2 regions of the Kitasatospora sp. NBC_01250 genome follow, and region 1 is predicted to be linked to the other one. Evidence: riboswitches for the same ligand, from Rfam matches in the RefSeq annotation. Region 1 holds a riboswitch; the other holds the start of a gene.
The links. A riboswitch is a leader RNA that binds a small molecule or an ion and turns the genes downstream of it on or off. The one in region 1 is predicted to bind glycine.

Region 1 (6,887 bases):
CGCATCGGGCCGACCGTGTGCGAACTGGAGGGGCCGATGCCGATGGAGAAGAGGTCGAAGACGCTGATGGCCACGGGGGGACGTCCTTGTCTGGTTCTCGTGGAGAGAGAAGGGCGGTGCATGAGACGGGGCACCGGCTCACCATTCCAGTGTGCGCGGTGCCCCGGGGCCCGGGTGCGGTCGGCAGGGGTGACGCCGACCACGCCCGAGGGTGCTGCCTTACAGCTCGGGGTAGAGCGGGTACTTCTCGGCCAGGGCGGTGACCCGGGCCTTGAGGGCGGTGGACCGGTCCGCGTCGAAGGTCGGCAGCAGCGCCTCGGCGATGATGTCGGCGACCTCGCGGAAGTCCTCGGCCTGGAAGCCGCGGGTGGCCAGCGCCGGGGTGCCGATCCGCAGGCCCGAGGTGACCATCGGGGGACGCGGGTCGTTCGGGACGGCGTTGCGGTTGACCGTGATGCCGACCTCGTGCAGGCGGTCCTCGGCGTCCTGGCCGTTCAGCTCGCTGTTGCGCAGGTCCACCAGGACGAGGTGGACGTCGGTGCCGCCGGACAGCACCGAGACGCCGGCCGCCTTGGCGTCCTCCTGGAGCAGTCGGGCGGCCAGGATCTTGGCGCCCTCCAGGGTGCGCTCCTGGCGCTCCTTGAACTCCGGGGAGGCGGCGACCTTGAAGGCGACCGCCTTGCCGGCGATCACGTGCTCCAGCGGGCCGCCCTGCTGGCCGGGGAAGACCGCGGAGTTGATCTTCTTGGCCCACTCGGCCTTGGAGAGGATCACACCGCCGCGCGGGCCGCCCAGGGTCTTGTGGGTGGTGGTGGTGACCACGTCCGCGTACGGCACCGGGGAGGGGTGCAGGCCCGCGGCCACCAGGCCGGCGAAGTGGGCCATGTCCACCATGAGCAGCGCACCGACCTCGTCGGCGATCCGGCGGAACTCGGCGAAGTCGAGCTGGCGCGGGTAGGCGGACCAGCCGGCGATGATCAGCTTGGGCTGGTGCTCCTTGGCCAGGCGCTCGACCTCCTCCATGTCGACCAGGTTGGTCTGCTCGTCCACGTGGTAGGCCACCACGTTGTAGAGCTTGCCGGAGAAGTTGATCTTCATGCCGTGGGTCAGGTGACCGCCGTGGGCCAGGTTCAGGCCCAGGATGGTGTCGCCCGGCTGGATCAGCGCGAACATCGCGGCGGCGTTCGCCTGCGCGCCGGAGTGCGGCTGCACGTTGGCGGCCTCGGCGCCGAACAGCGCCTTGACCCGGTCGATGGCGATCTGCTCGACCACGTCGACGTGCTCGCAGCCGCCGTAGTAGCGGCGGCCGGGGTAGCCCTCGGCGTACTTGTTGGTGAGGACCGAGCCCTGGGCCTCCATGACCGCCACCGGGGCGAAGTTCTCGGAAGCGATCATCTCGAGGGTGGACTGCTGGCGGTGCAGCTCGGCGTCGACCGCGGCGGCGATCTCGGGGTCGAGTGCGTGCAGGGACTGGTTGAGAACCGTCATGGTGGCGTCTTCCCGTGAAAGGGGGCTGCCGCGCGCAGCGCGCCGTGGCAAGGGTGGCGGCGGGTGGCGGGCGAGGGGAACCTGGTGCGGACGGCCGCCGCGCTGCGGCCGCCCGCCGGGTGGATCGGAGGCCGGCCGGGCGGCCCGGCCGGCGTTCCGGTCAGGACTTGGTGAACTCGGCGTAGCCGTCGGCGTCCAGCAGGTCCGCGGGGGCCTCGGAGACCTTGAGCTTGAAGAGCCAGCCACCCTCGAAGGCGGCGGAGTTCACCAGGGCGGGCTCGTCGGCCAGGGCCTCGTTGACCTCGGTCACCTCACCGGTGGCGGGGGAGTACAGGTCGCTGACCGACTTGGTGGACTCGAGCTCCCCACAGGTCTCCCCGGCGGTGACGGTGTCGCCGACCGCGGGCAGCTGCACGTAGACGATGTCACCGAGGGCGGTGGCCGCGTACTCGGTGATCCCGACGGTCGACACGCCGTCCGCGTCGGCGGCGGTCAGCCACTCGTGCTCCTTGCTGTACTGCAGGTGCTGCGGGTTGCTCATGGTGGTCATTCTCCAGGATGGGAAGCGGGAACGAGGGAACGGTCCGCCGAGCGGACGGTCGAAAGTCCGCTCAGTGGACTTTCAGCGGGAGGGGCCGGGTCCGCCGGGCTCAGCGGGCGCGCTTGTAGAACGGCAGCGCGACGACCTCGACCGGCTCGTGCTTGCCGCGCACGTCCACCGCGACGGCCGTGCCGGGCGCCGCGAAGGCGGCGTCCAGGTACGCGATGGCGATCGGCTTGCCGAGCGTGGGGGAGGGGGAGCCGGAGGTGATCCGGCCGATCACCGCGCCTTCGGCGGAGACCACCGCGTACTCGGCGCGCGGCACCCGCTTGCCCTCGGAGACCAGGCCGACCAGCTTGCGCGGGGGGTTGACCTCGGCCTGCGCGGCGGCGGCCTCCAGCGCCTTGCGGCCGACGAACTCGCCGCCGTTGGTGGTCTTGTCGAAGCGCACCACCCGGCCCAGGCCCGCGTCGAAGGGGGTCAGCGAGGTGTCCAGCTCGTGCCCGTAGAGCGGCATGCCCGCCTCCAGGCGCAGCGTGTCGCGGCAGGACAGGCCGGCCGGGACCAGACCGTGCGGGGCGCCGGCCTCGGTCAGCGCCTGCCACAGGTGCTCGGCGTCGGCGGGGGCGCAGAAGATCTCGAAGCCGTCCTCGCCGGTGTAGCCGGTGCGGGCCAGCCAGACCTGCTGGCCGGCCACCGTCGCGGGCAGCAGGGCGTAGTACTTCAGGCCCGGCAGGTCGGCGTCGGTCACCGAGGAGAGGATCGCGTTCGCCTCGGGGCCCTGGACGGCGAGCAGCGCGTAGGCGTCGCGGTCGTCGCGCACCACGGCGTCGAAGCCGGCCGCGCGCTCGGTCAGCGCGTCCAGCACCACCTGGGCGTTGGAGGCGTTGGCGACCACCATGTACTCGTTCTCGGCGGTCCGGTAGACGATCAGGTCGTCCAGGATGCCGCCGTCCTCGCGGCAGATCATCGTGTAGCGGGCGCGCAGCACGCCGAGCGCGGAGATGAAGCCGACCAGCGCGTGGTCCAGCAGCTCGCCGGCCTGCGGGCCCGAGACGGTGATCTCGCCCATGTGCGAGAGGTCGAAGAGCCCGGCCTTGGTGCGGACCGCGAGGTGCTCCTCGCGCTCGCTGCCGTAGCGCAGCGGCATGTCCCAGCCGGCGAAGTCGGTCATGGTCGCGCCCAGGGCACGGTGCAGCGCGTCGAGCGCGGTCAGACGGGGGGACATGGTGAGACTCCCGAAGCTGGGTGCGGGCAGGGTGGGGTGGAGTCTCCCCGTCTGTCGTCACAACCTGAGAGCTTCACCGCACCAAGGATGACGCGGCTTGCACCGTGGGTGGGCGCACGGCACGGCCGTGTTCCGCTTTCCAGATTCGCCTCGCCTACGCGGTAGGGGTGCCTGAGAGATTCCGGGGAGGACTTGCTCCTTCGGCGCCGGTCCGTGCCGACAGGGGCACCTCCGGGCTCTCCCGCGCGGGTTCGAGCGGCCAGTATGAAGTTGGGTCCTGTGGAGTACGCGGACATCATGGCATGTCCGTCCGCCCGGCGGGAGAGGGGGCCGTCTCGGTACGCTTCGACCGGACGCACTGCGTGACAAGCGCTTGTGCCAGACGGTCCGGGTCACAAGCGGGGCAGGGGCGGATGGAATCAGAGGGGTACGCCGCGACGGCGACGGGGTGGACCGAGCCCGGTCGGGCGCCGGTCGGCAGCGGCTGGCCGGCCAACGAGCTGGAGCGGGTGCTCAGCGCGGCCATCGGCGACCCCGGTGCCACGCCCCGGGTGATCGAGGTGCTGGCCCGCAGCCAGGTCTGGATCCCACTGCCCGTCGGCGCCGACCCGGCCGGTGCCGCTCTCGACCTGCCGACCATCGAGCTGGCGGGTGCGCCCTACGTGCCGGTCTTCTCCTCCGAGGAGCAGTTCCTGCGGCACGCCCCGGGACTGTCCTGCGCGGTCGCGCCGGCCTGGGACTTCGCCCGCGGCCTGCCGCTGGGCATCGGCATCGCGGTCAACCCGCAGGCGCCGGTGGGCATCCCGGTGCCGCCCGCGGGAGTCGCCGAGTTGCGGCGCGGACCGCGCGAGGGGCGCTGGGAGAGCACCGGGGCGGGCGCGGGGATGCCCGAGGGCGCCCGGGTCGCGCTGCGAGAGCCGGAGCCGGGCGAGGAGCCGATGGTGTTCCTGCAGGCCGTGTGCGCCGAGCTCGCGGCGCTGGGCGGCGTGCTGACGGCCCGACGGGCGCTGGCCTCGGTGGAGGGCGAGCCGACCGTGCTCTTCGTGGGCGTGCAGCTCGACCCGGCCGCGCCCGCCGACCCGGTGGAGGTCAACGCCGCGCTGGGGCGGGCGCTGGGGGCCGCGCCGCTGCCCGGCGGGGTGCACATGGTGCTGCTGGACCTGGCGGCCGACCCGGTGGTGGATTGGCTCCTGTACCGGGTAGCACCCTTCTACGTACGGGGCTGAGCGGGCTCGGGCCTCGACGCGAGCGCACCGCGGTGCCACCCAGGGCGTCGGCATGACGGGTGTCGGCCGGGCCCCGTAGGGTGGCGCCCGGAGCGTGGATGGGCCAGGCCGTGGGTGGGCCGGACCGTGGCGAGGGCGGCGGCATGGACAGGAGTGGGTACCGGTGACGACGGGAGCGGCGGGCGGTGGAGCGGGGCCGTGGGGCCCGGCCCCCGGTGCGGACCCGGGCGCCCTGGAGCGGGCCCTGGGCGAGGTCGCCCCGGACCGCTTCGCGGCGTACGAGCAGCTGCTGAGCGAGCTCGCCGCGGGCCGGGTCTGGATGCTGCTCTGGCACGGCACCCCCGGCAGCCCGGACGCCCAGTACGGGAACATGGACATCGGCGGTCACGGCTACGCGCCGGCCGTCACCTCGCCCGGTCAACTGGCCTCCAGCGGCTGGGCGCGCGCCCACGAGGTGATCTCCGGGCGGGAGATCGCCGCCGCGCTCTACCGCACCCGCTGGGGGCTGTGGCTCAACCCGCACGCGCCCGGCGGCGGGGTCGGCGTGCCCTGGGCCGACCTGCGCCGGGTGGCGGCCGGGCTGGACCGGCTGCCGGCCGGTCCGCTGCAGCTGTCCGATCCCCAGCTGCCGGGCACCGAGCGGTTCTACGCGCTGCTGGAGCAGCAGGCGCCCTCGGTGCGTCCGGTACGGGCGCTGCGCCGGGCCTGGGTGCGGCCAGTGGTGGGCGAGGCGTACCTGGCCATCGGGCTTGAGCTGTACGACACTTCGCCGCCGGCGGTGGAGGCGGTGCGGGCGCTGATGCAGCGCGCGATCGCGCAGGCGCCGCCCGGCCTCGCGGTCTCCACGGTCGCGATGAGCGACGAGTTCGACCCGGTGGCGCTGTGGATGCGCGCCAACAGCCGGCCGTTCTACCACCGTGAGGCGACTCCGGCGCCCTACCCGCAGGTGGCGCCCGCACCGTATCCGACCTACCCGCAGGCCGCCTATCCGCAGGCGCCGTACGGCGGTTCGCTGCCGCCGCAGTCGGGGTGGCCGCAGCAGCCCTGGCCCGGGCGCTGACCTTTCGCCGTCCGGCTGGTCCGTGTACCGATCACCCCGTGGTGTGGGTGCGGTGAACTGATGATCTTCACAAGTCACCTGAGTGGCCGTCAGGTTTATTGATCATGGACTGTGGAAGATCACAGTTGGGCATCCTTCGCCGGGCAGGGCTGGCGCGAGGCTGGAGCCAGCGTGAAGAGTTCTGCGCACCGCACCAGCCGAGCAGCTCGGGCGGCATCGACGGCTGGTTCTGACCAGGACCTGACACAGTCATGCCTGCGCCGGGCTGCCATGGGCCGACAACCGTCGGCGAGGGGACGCCAACTGCCCATGACCACACCCACCGACACCACCCCCGCCGCTCCGGGCGAGCCCGCGGCGAGCGCCTCCGCAGGGCCGGCTGCGATCGAGGGCCGTTCGCTCGGCCGCATCGCCTGGCTGCGCTTCCGGCGCGACAAGGCCGCCGTCGCCGGCGGCGTGGTGGTCATCCTGCTGGTCCTGCTGGCCGTCCTGGCCAAGCCGATCGAGTCGGCCTTCGGCCTCAGCCCCGATGCACTGCACCAGGACCTGCTGGACCCCGACCTCGGCAGCCTGCCCACCGGTTCGTTCGGCGGGATGAGCCTGAGCCACCCGCTGGGCGTCGACCCGCTGCAGGGCCGCGACCTGCTCTCCCGGATCATCGAGGGCTCCTGGGTCTCACTCCTGGTGGCCTTCGGCGCCACCGTGCTCTCCAACACGATCGGCACCGTGCTCGGCGTGATGGCCGGCTACTACGGCGGCTGGGTGGACACCGTGATCAGCCGGGTGATGGACACCTTCCTGGCCTTCCCGCTGCTGCTCTTCGCGATCTCCATCTCGGCCTCGCTGCAGGGCGGCGCGTTCGGACTGCACGGCCTGCCGCTGCACCTGGCGGTGCTGATCTTCGTGATCGGCTTCTTCAACTGGCCCTACATGGGCCGGATCGTGCGCGGCCAGACGCTCTCGCTGCGCGAGCGGGAGTTCGTCTTCGCCGCCCGCAGCCTGGGTGCCCGCGGGCCGTTCATCCTCTTCAAGGAGCTGCTGCCCAACCTGGTCGGCCCGATCCTGGTCTACTCGACCCTGCTGATCCCGACCAACATCCTCTTCGAGGCGGCGCTCAGCTTCCTCGGCGTCGGCATCCAGCCCCCGCAGGCGAGTTGGGGCGGCATGCTGAACGACGCGATCAAGTACTACCAGGTCGACCCGGAGTACATGGTGGTCCCGGGCCTGGCGATCTTCGTCACCGTGCTCGCCTTCAACCTGCTCGGCGACGGGCTGCGCGACGCGCTCGACCCGCGCAGCAACTGAGCTTCCACCCTCCTCACTTCTCCAGCCCGGGCCACTACT
Region 2 (6,887 bases), 1.7 Mb from region 1:
CTATCTCGACTCCACCATGCGGGCACTGGCTCAGGCCCGACACCTGGTGCAGTCGCTGCGCACCAGCCACCAGGCGCGGCTGCTCTCGATGCCCGGGCACTACGCCACCGCACTGTGGCTGCACGGCATCGACGCCGCGCCGGAGGAGGACCTGCTGATCCCGCTGGCCCCGGCCCCGCTCGGGGTGGCCGCGCACCGCGCCCATCCAGCGGGCGACCTGCTCGCGCTGCTCGCCCGCCCGAGTGCCGCGGCGCCGGTGCGGCCGGCCGCGCCCGCTCCGTTGGCCGCGGCGGTGCCCGCCCTCTGACCCCACCCGTTCGGACTACCTCGCAGCCACCCGGTCGAGTCATGGCCGGGTGGCCCGTTTTTGCGCCGCCGCCCGGTTCGACCATCTGAATGGGTGATCTCTGCCCTGGAGTTGTGGCGCATGTCACCAAACAGCTGCGGGACGGCCTCCGGATGCCGACACTGGGAACTGCGTGGAAGGACCACCTGTCCTACCCACAGAAGCGCCGACTCACACCTGGGCCGGCGGGACAGGATCCGACCACCGTCAACGGCGTTCCGGGGTTCGTGGGGCCACAGGGCCCGGGCCGGCACCGCTGAGGGGGGCGGGATCGTGAGTGAAGCGGGGTACAACGATGTGCCAGCACCGACCTGAGTGTCCGTCGGCCGAGTCGGCCGACCGTGAGGCGGCGGTTCCGGTCGCCCGCCACCCCGAGCAGGGCTGGAGCCTGCTCTGCAACGGGGTCCTGCTGTTCGAGGACACCGGTGAGCTGCTGCCGGACGGCCGGGTGATCGCGCCGCACCGTTCGCGGCTGGTCGCCGCCTGACAGCCCACCCGGACGGGTTGCGGCCCCGGCCCACCGGGGCCCGGACGTGACGAGGTCCCCTGCGGAACCTGCCGCAGGGGACCTCGTCACGCGCGCGGCCGGGGCCGGCCCACCGGGGCCGACCGCCGGCTCATCCCGCTCAGGAGCCGTACTCGTCCAGCGGCGGGCAGGAGCAGACCAGGTGCCGGTCGCCGTAGGCGCCGTCGATCCGGCTCACCGGCGGCCAGTACTTGTCCGCCGGGTTCACGCCCGCCGGGAAGACCGCCTCCTGGCGGCTGTAGCCGTGCGCCCAGTCGCCGGCCAGCGTGGCGGCGGTGTGCGGGGCGTTGCGGAGCGGGTTGTCGTCCGCGGCCCAGGTGCCCGAGCCGACCTTGTCGATCTCGGCCCGGATCTCGATCATCGCGGCGCAGAACCGGTCGATCTCGTGCAGGTCCTCGGACTCGGTAGGCTCGATCATCAGCGTGCCGGCCACCGGGAAGGACATGGTCGGGGCGTGGAAGCCGTAGTCGATCAGGCGCTTGGCGATGTCGTCCACGCTCACCCCCGTCTCCTTGGTGAGCGGGCGCAGGTCGATGATGCACTCGTGCGCGACCAGGCCGCCGGGGCCGGTGTAGAGCACCGGGAAGTGCGGGGCCAGCCGCTTGGCGATGTAGTTGGCGTTCAGCACCGCGACCTGGGTGGCGCGCTTGAGGCCCTCGCCGCCCATCAGCCGCACGTACGCCCAGGAGATCGGCAGGATCGCCGCCGAGCCCCAGGGCGCGGCCGAGATCGGGCCGACACCGGTGGCCGGACCGGCCTCGCTCTGCAGCGGGTGGTTGGGCAGGTACGGCGCCAGGTGCGCGCGCACCGCGACCGGGCCGACGCCCGGGCCGCCGCCGCCGTGCGGGATGCAGAAGGTCTTGTGCAGGTTCAGGTGCGAGACGTCCGCACCGAACTTGCCCGGCTTGGCCAGGCCGACCAGCGCGTTGAGGTTGGCGCCGTCCACGTAGACCTGGCCGCCGGCCTCGTGCACCAGGGCGCAGATGTCGGTGATCTGGGTCTCGAAGACGCCGTGGGTGGACGGGTAGGTGACCATCAGCACGGCGAGCTGCTCGCGGTGCTGCTCGATCTTGGCCTTCAGGTCCTCGACGTCCACGTCGCCGTCGGTCAGCGTCTTGACGACGACCACCCGCATGCCGGCCATCACGGCGGAGGCGGCGTTGGTGCCGTGCGCCGAGGCCGGGATCAGGCAGACGTCGCGCTGGGTGTCGCCGTTCGCGTGGTGGTAGGCGCGCACCGCGAGCAGACCGGCCAGCTCGCCCTGGGAGCCGGCGTTCGGCTGGATCGAGACGGCGTCGTAGCCGGTGACCTCGACCAGCTGCTGCTCCAGCTGGCGGATCAGGGTCAGGTAGCCCTGGGCCTGGTCGATCGGGGCGAAGGGGTGCAGCTGGCCGAACTCCGGCCAGGTGACCGCCTCCATCTCGGTGGTGGCGTTGAGCTTCATGGTGCAGGAGCCGAGCGGGATCATGCCGCGGTCCAGCGCGTAGTCCCGGTCCGAGAGGCGGCGCAGGTAGCGCAGCATCGCGGTCTCCGAGCGGTGGCTGTGGAAGACCGGGTGGGTGAGGTACTCGTCCTCGCGCAGCAGGTCGGCCGGGAGCGTCTCGGCGACCGAGTCCGCGTCCACGCCCGCGACGCCGAAGGCGGCCCAGACGGCGGCCAGGTGCTCGCGGGTGGTGGTCTCGTCGCAGGAGATCGAGACGGTGTCGGCGTCCACCTGGTAGAGGTTGATGCCCGCCTCGCGCGCGGTGGCGAGCACCGCGGCGGCACGGCCCGGGACCTTGGCGGTCACGGTGTCGAAGAACGCCTCGTGGGCGAGCTCGACGCCGCCGGCCCGCAGGCCCGCGGCCAGCGCGGCGGCGTAGCGGTGGGTGCGGCGGGCGATGTCGGCCAGGCCGTCGGGGCCGTGGTAGACGGCGTACATCGAGGCCATCACGGCGAGCAGCACCTGGGCGGTGCAGATGTTGCTGGTGGCCTTCTCGCGGCGGATGTGCTGCTCACGGGTCTGCAGCGCCAGCCGGTAGGCGCGGTGGCCGTCGGCGTCCACCGAGACGCCGACCAGGCGGCCGGGCAGCGAGCGGGCGTACTCGGCGCGCACCGACAGGTAGCCGGCGTGCGGGCCGCCGAAGCCCATAGGGACGCCGAAGCGCTGCGAGGTGCCGCAGGCGATGTCGGCGCCGAGCGCGCCGGGCGACTTGAGCAGGGTGAGCGCCAGCAGGTCGGCGGCGACCGCGACGATCGCGCCGAGCCCGTGCGCCTGCTCGATCACGGCGGCCAGGTCGCGCACCGCGCCGGAGGCGCCGGGGTACTGCAGCAGCACGCCGAAGACGCCGCCCTCGGCGATGTCGGCCGGGATGCCCTCGGACAGGTCGGCGACGACGACCTCGACGCCGGTGGGCAGCGCGCGGGTGCGGATCACCGCGAGGGTCTGCGGCAGGGTGTCGGCGTCGACCAGGAAGACGCCGCCCTTGACCTTGGTGACCCGGCGGGCCAGCGCCATCGCCTCGGCGGCCGCGGTGCCCTCGTCGAGCAGCGAGGAGCCGGAGGTGGGCAGGCCGGTCAGGTCGGAGACCAGGGTCTGGAAGTTGAGCAGCGCCTCCAGGCGGCCCTGCGAGATCTCCGGCTGGTACGGGGTGTAGGCGGTGTACCAGGCCGGGTTCTCCATGACGTTGCGCAGGATCACCGGCGGGGTGAAGGTGCCGTAGTAGCCCAGCCCGATCATCGGGGTGAGCACCTGGTTCTGCCGGGCCAGCTCGCGCAGTTCGGCCAGTACCTGGGCCTCGCTGCGGCCGGCCGGCAGGTCCAGGCCGGTGATGCTGCGGATCGCCTCGGGGACCGCGGCGGCGGAGAGCTCGTCCAGCGAGCCGTAGCCGACCTGGGCCAGCATCTTCTCCTGGGCGGCGGCGTCGGGGCCGATGTGGCGGGACTCGAAGGGGCTGGCGGTTTCGAGCTCGGCGAGGGTGGCGGAGCTGCGGGGGCGACCGGCGGTCGGCTGGGCAGTCATGGTGGTCGAGGCCTCCTGGTCACGGACCGGCGGGGGCACGCACGCCGCGGGCCCGCGCCGCTGTGGAGAGCGGATGGACCTGGACGGGCGAGCCCGACAGGCCTCCCCCTCTGTCATCGGGACCTGAGAGCTTCGCCCGCACGGAGCTGACGCCCCGCCGGCTTGCACCGTCGGTGAGGGTGGTGCCCGCCGGCTCCCTCGCCCGCGGCCCTGCCCTGCTTTCCAGAGTGACCTATCCCACACGGTACGGATGCCTGAGAGATTCCGGGGAGGGTTTGCTCCTTCGGCGCCCCAGTCCCCTCTGTTCCGAAGGGTGGGGACTCTCCCGAGCGGGTTCGGCGGTCGCGCCCAGGGTACCAGCGCGGGCCTGTCGGACGACCGTGCAGGTGAGCGAATGTGCTCGCCCACTTGGCGCAGTCCGCGCACGGACGGCGGCGCTTGGCTCGCCGTCATCCGATCCGTGCCTTTTGGTGTGAATCGCAGGCAGCAGCCACAGGAGGAAGAGGAAAGCGTGCAGACCGACATCGATCCCCGAGACCTGATCGGGCACAAGGCCGTCGACCGCAACGGCGACAAGATCGGCACGGTGGACGAGGTCTACCTCGACGACGCCACGGGCGAGCCCGAGTGGGCCGCCGTGCGCACCGGGATCTTCGGCCGGGACGCGTTCGTCCCGCTGACCACGAGCGAGTTCTCCGGCGAGGAGCTGCGCGTGCCCTACGACAAGTCCCTGATCAAGGAGTCGCCGGACTTCGGCGTCGGTCAGCACCTCTCGCCCGCCCAGGAGCTGCAGCTCTACCGCTACTACGGCCTGGACTCCCCCGGCACCGGCCGCACGACCGAGCGCGCCACCACCACGAACGGCTCGCCGGACCTGGACTTCGGGGTGGCCGCCGCCCCCGTGGCAGCCGCTGCGGCCCGCACCAACGGCTCGGCCGAGGCGGGCGCGGGCCAGCCGACCACCCAGCTGCCCCGGGCCCAGGGTGCCGCGCAGTCGGCGCCGGCCACCATCGGACTGGACAAGCCGGTCGAGCCGCCGCCGAGCCCCACCCCCGACCCGGTGCGCACCGCGCCCAAGACCGGCGCCGACCACGGCCCGGCCACCAACGCGCCGCCCGGGCCGGTGGAGCTGACGCTGCGCGAGGAGCGCCTGGAGATCGTCAACGAGTGGCACGTGCTGGGCACCGCCAGTCTGCGCAAGTACGTGGTGGCCGAGCCGGTGGAGCGCCGGATCGAGGTGGTGCGCGAACGGGTCCGGGTGGAGCGGGTACCGGTCAGCGATGCGGAGCGGGCCACCCTCACCGCGCAGGAGATCGCCGAGGCGGTCGAGGAGGTGACGCTGCGCGAGGAGCGTCCGACGGTGCGCAAGTACGTGGCTCCGCTCGAACGGGTGCGCCTGGTGGTCGAGCGGTACACCGAGGAGAAGGTGATCCGCGACGAGCTGCGCCGTGAGCAGGTGGAGATCCACGACAGCACCGCCGCCACGCCCGGGCACACCCCGATGCCCGCGCCGCAGCAGGCGGGCACCCCCACCGGCCTCGTCGGCTGACCCCCGGCGGCCCGGCCGAACCGGCCCGATCGAACCGGCCCGGACCCGCTCGCGCGGGTCCGGGCCGTCGGCCTCGACAAAGCTTCAGCGGTAGATATTTGACAGAGTGAAGCACTTTCGGCATGGTTACTTCAGTTCATTGACTATCGCTGGCTTGAAGCAGCTGGAAAGCCGCTCAGCCCGTTTCTGAAGGAGCCACCGTGAGTGAGGCAGTCAAGCCCACCGCCTCGGCCGCGAAACCGAGCAGTGCCCGGGTACTGCCCGCCCTGATCCTGGCGATGCTGGCCTACAGCGTCATCCAGACCGCGGTCGTGCCGATCCTGCCGTCGCTGGCCCTGGAGCTGAAGGTCTCGGGCTCCAACATCACCTGGCTGATGACCGCCAACCTGCTCTCGGCGGCCGTCCTGACCCCGCTGCTGGGCCGCTTCGGCGACCTGCGGGGCCGCAAGCCGATGCTGCTGATCTCGCTGGGCGGGCTGGTGCTCGGCTCCGGGCTCGCGGTGGCGACCCACTCCTTCACCCTGCTGATCGTCGCCCGCGTGCTGCAGGGCGCCGGCGGTGGCGTGCTGCCGCTGGCGATCAGCATCGTCCGCGACGAGCTGCCGCGCGAGAAGATCACCGGCGGCGTCGCCGCGATCAGTGCCTCGATGGGCGTCGGCAGCGGTCTCGGCCTGGTCGCCACCGGCGTGCTGCTGGAGCACTGGGACTACAAGTCCATCTTCTGGATGGGCCTGGTCGCCGCCGTCGTCGCCATCGCCCTGGTGGTCCTGCGGGTGCCGAACGACCCGGTGACCGACAAGAACGGCGGCGCCGACCCGCTGGGCGCCATCGCCCTGGCCGGCTGGCTCTCCGCCCTGCTGATCGCGGTCAGCCGCGGCAACGAGTGGGGCTGGACCTCCACCAAGACGCTGGGCCTGTTCGCCGTCGCCGCCGTGGTCGCGCTGATCTGGGGCATCATCGAGGTCAAGGTCAAGCACCCGCTGGTCGACATGAAGATGATGGCCCGCCCGGCCGTCGCCTTCACCAACATCTCCGGCCTGCTCATCGGCTTCGGCATGTACGGATCCTTCCTGGTGATCAGCAACTTCACCCAGACCCCCGCGCAGCTCGCCCACTACGGCTTCACCGCCACCGTGCTGCACGCCGGTGTGCTGCTGCTGCCCTCCGCGGCCGGCTCGATGGTCGCCGCCCCGATCGGCGCGATGCTGATCGGCCGCAGCGGCCCGCGCCTGCCGCTGGTGCTCGGCGGCCTGTTCGGTGCCGTCTCGATGGCCTACCTGGCCCTGCGGCACAGCGCCGAGGGCGACGTCTACTTCGCCGCCGGGCTCTTCGGCCTCGGCGTCGGCCTGGCCTACGCGGCCATGCCCGCCTTCATCAACGGCGCCGTCCCGGCCGAGCAGAGCGGTATCGCCAACGGCATGAACGCGGTGCTGCGCACCGTGGGTGGCGCGATCGGCACCGCCGT

Region 2: it holds a riboswitch for glycine, as region 1 does, so the genes downstream of both, gcvP (aminomethyl-transferring glycine dehydrogenase) here and gcvT (glycine cleavage system aminomethyltransferase GcvT) in region 1, are expected to answer to the same signal.

What each region holds. Positions count from the first base shown of each region.
Region 1 covers NZ_CP108476.1:5,852,292-5,859,178, forward strand. Annotated here, with positions in the region: gene OG500_RS24725 (L-serine ammonia-lyase) at 1-74, opposite strand, end outside; gene glyA (serine hydroxymethyltransferase) at 220-1,488, opposite strand; gene gcvH (glycine cleavage system protein GcvH) at 1,649-2,029, opposite strand; gene gcvT (glycine cleavage system aminomethyltransferase GcvT) at 2,139-3,257, opposite strand; glycine riboswitch at 3,407-3,511, opposite strand; gene OG500_RS24745 (enhanced serine sensitivity protein SseB C-terminal domain-containing protein) at 3,671-4,483, shown strand; gene OG500_RS24750 (enhanced serine sensitivity protein SseB C-terminal domain-containing protein) at 4,647-5,543, shown strand; gene OG500_RS24755 (ABC transporter permease) at 5,853-6,848, shown strand.
Region 2 covers NZ_CP108476.1:7,506,549-7,513,435, reverse strand. Annotated here, with positions in the region: gene OG500_RS31845 (hypothetical protein) at 1-307, shown strand, start outside; gene OG500_RS31840 (DUF5999 family protein) at 642-833, shown strand; gene gcvP (aminomethyl-transferring glycine dehydrogenase) at 973-3,873, opposite strand; glycine riboswitch at 4,106-4,211, opposite strand; gene OG500_RS31830 (PRC and DUF2382 domain-containing protein) at 4,385-5,422, shown strand; gene OG500_RS31825 (MFS transporter) at 5,623-6,887, shown strand, end outside.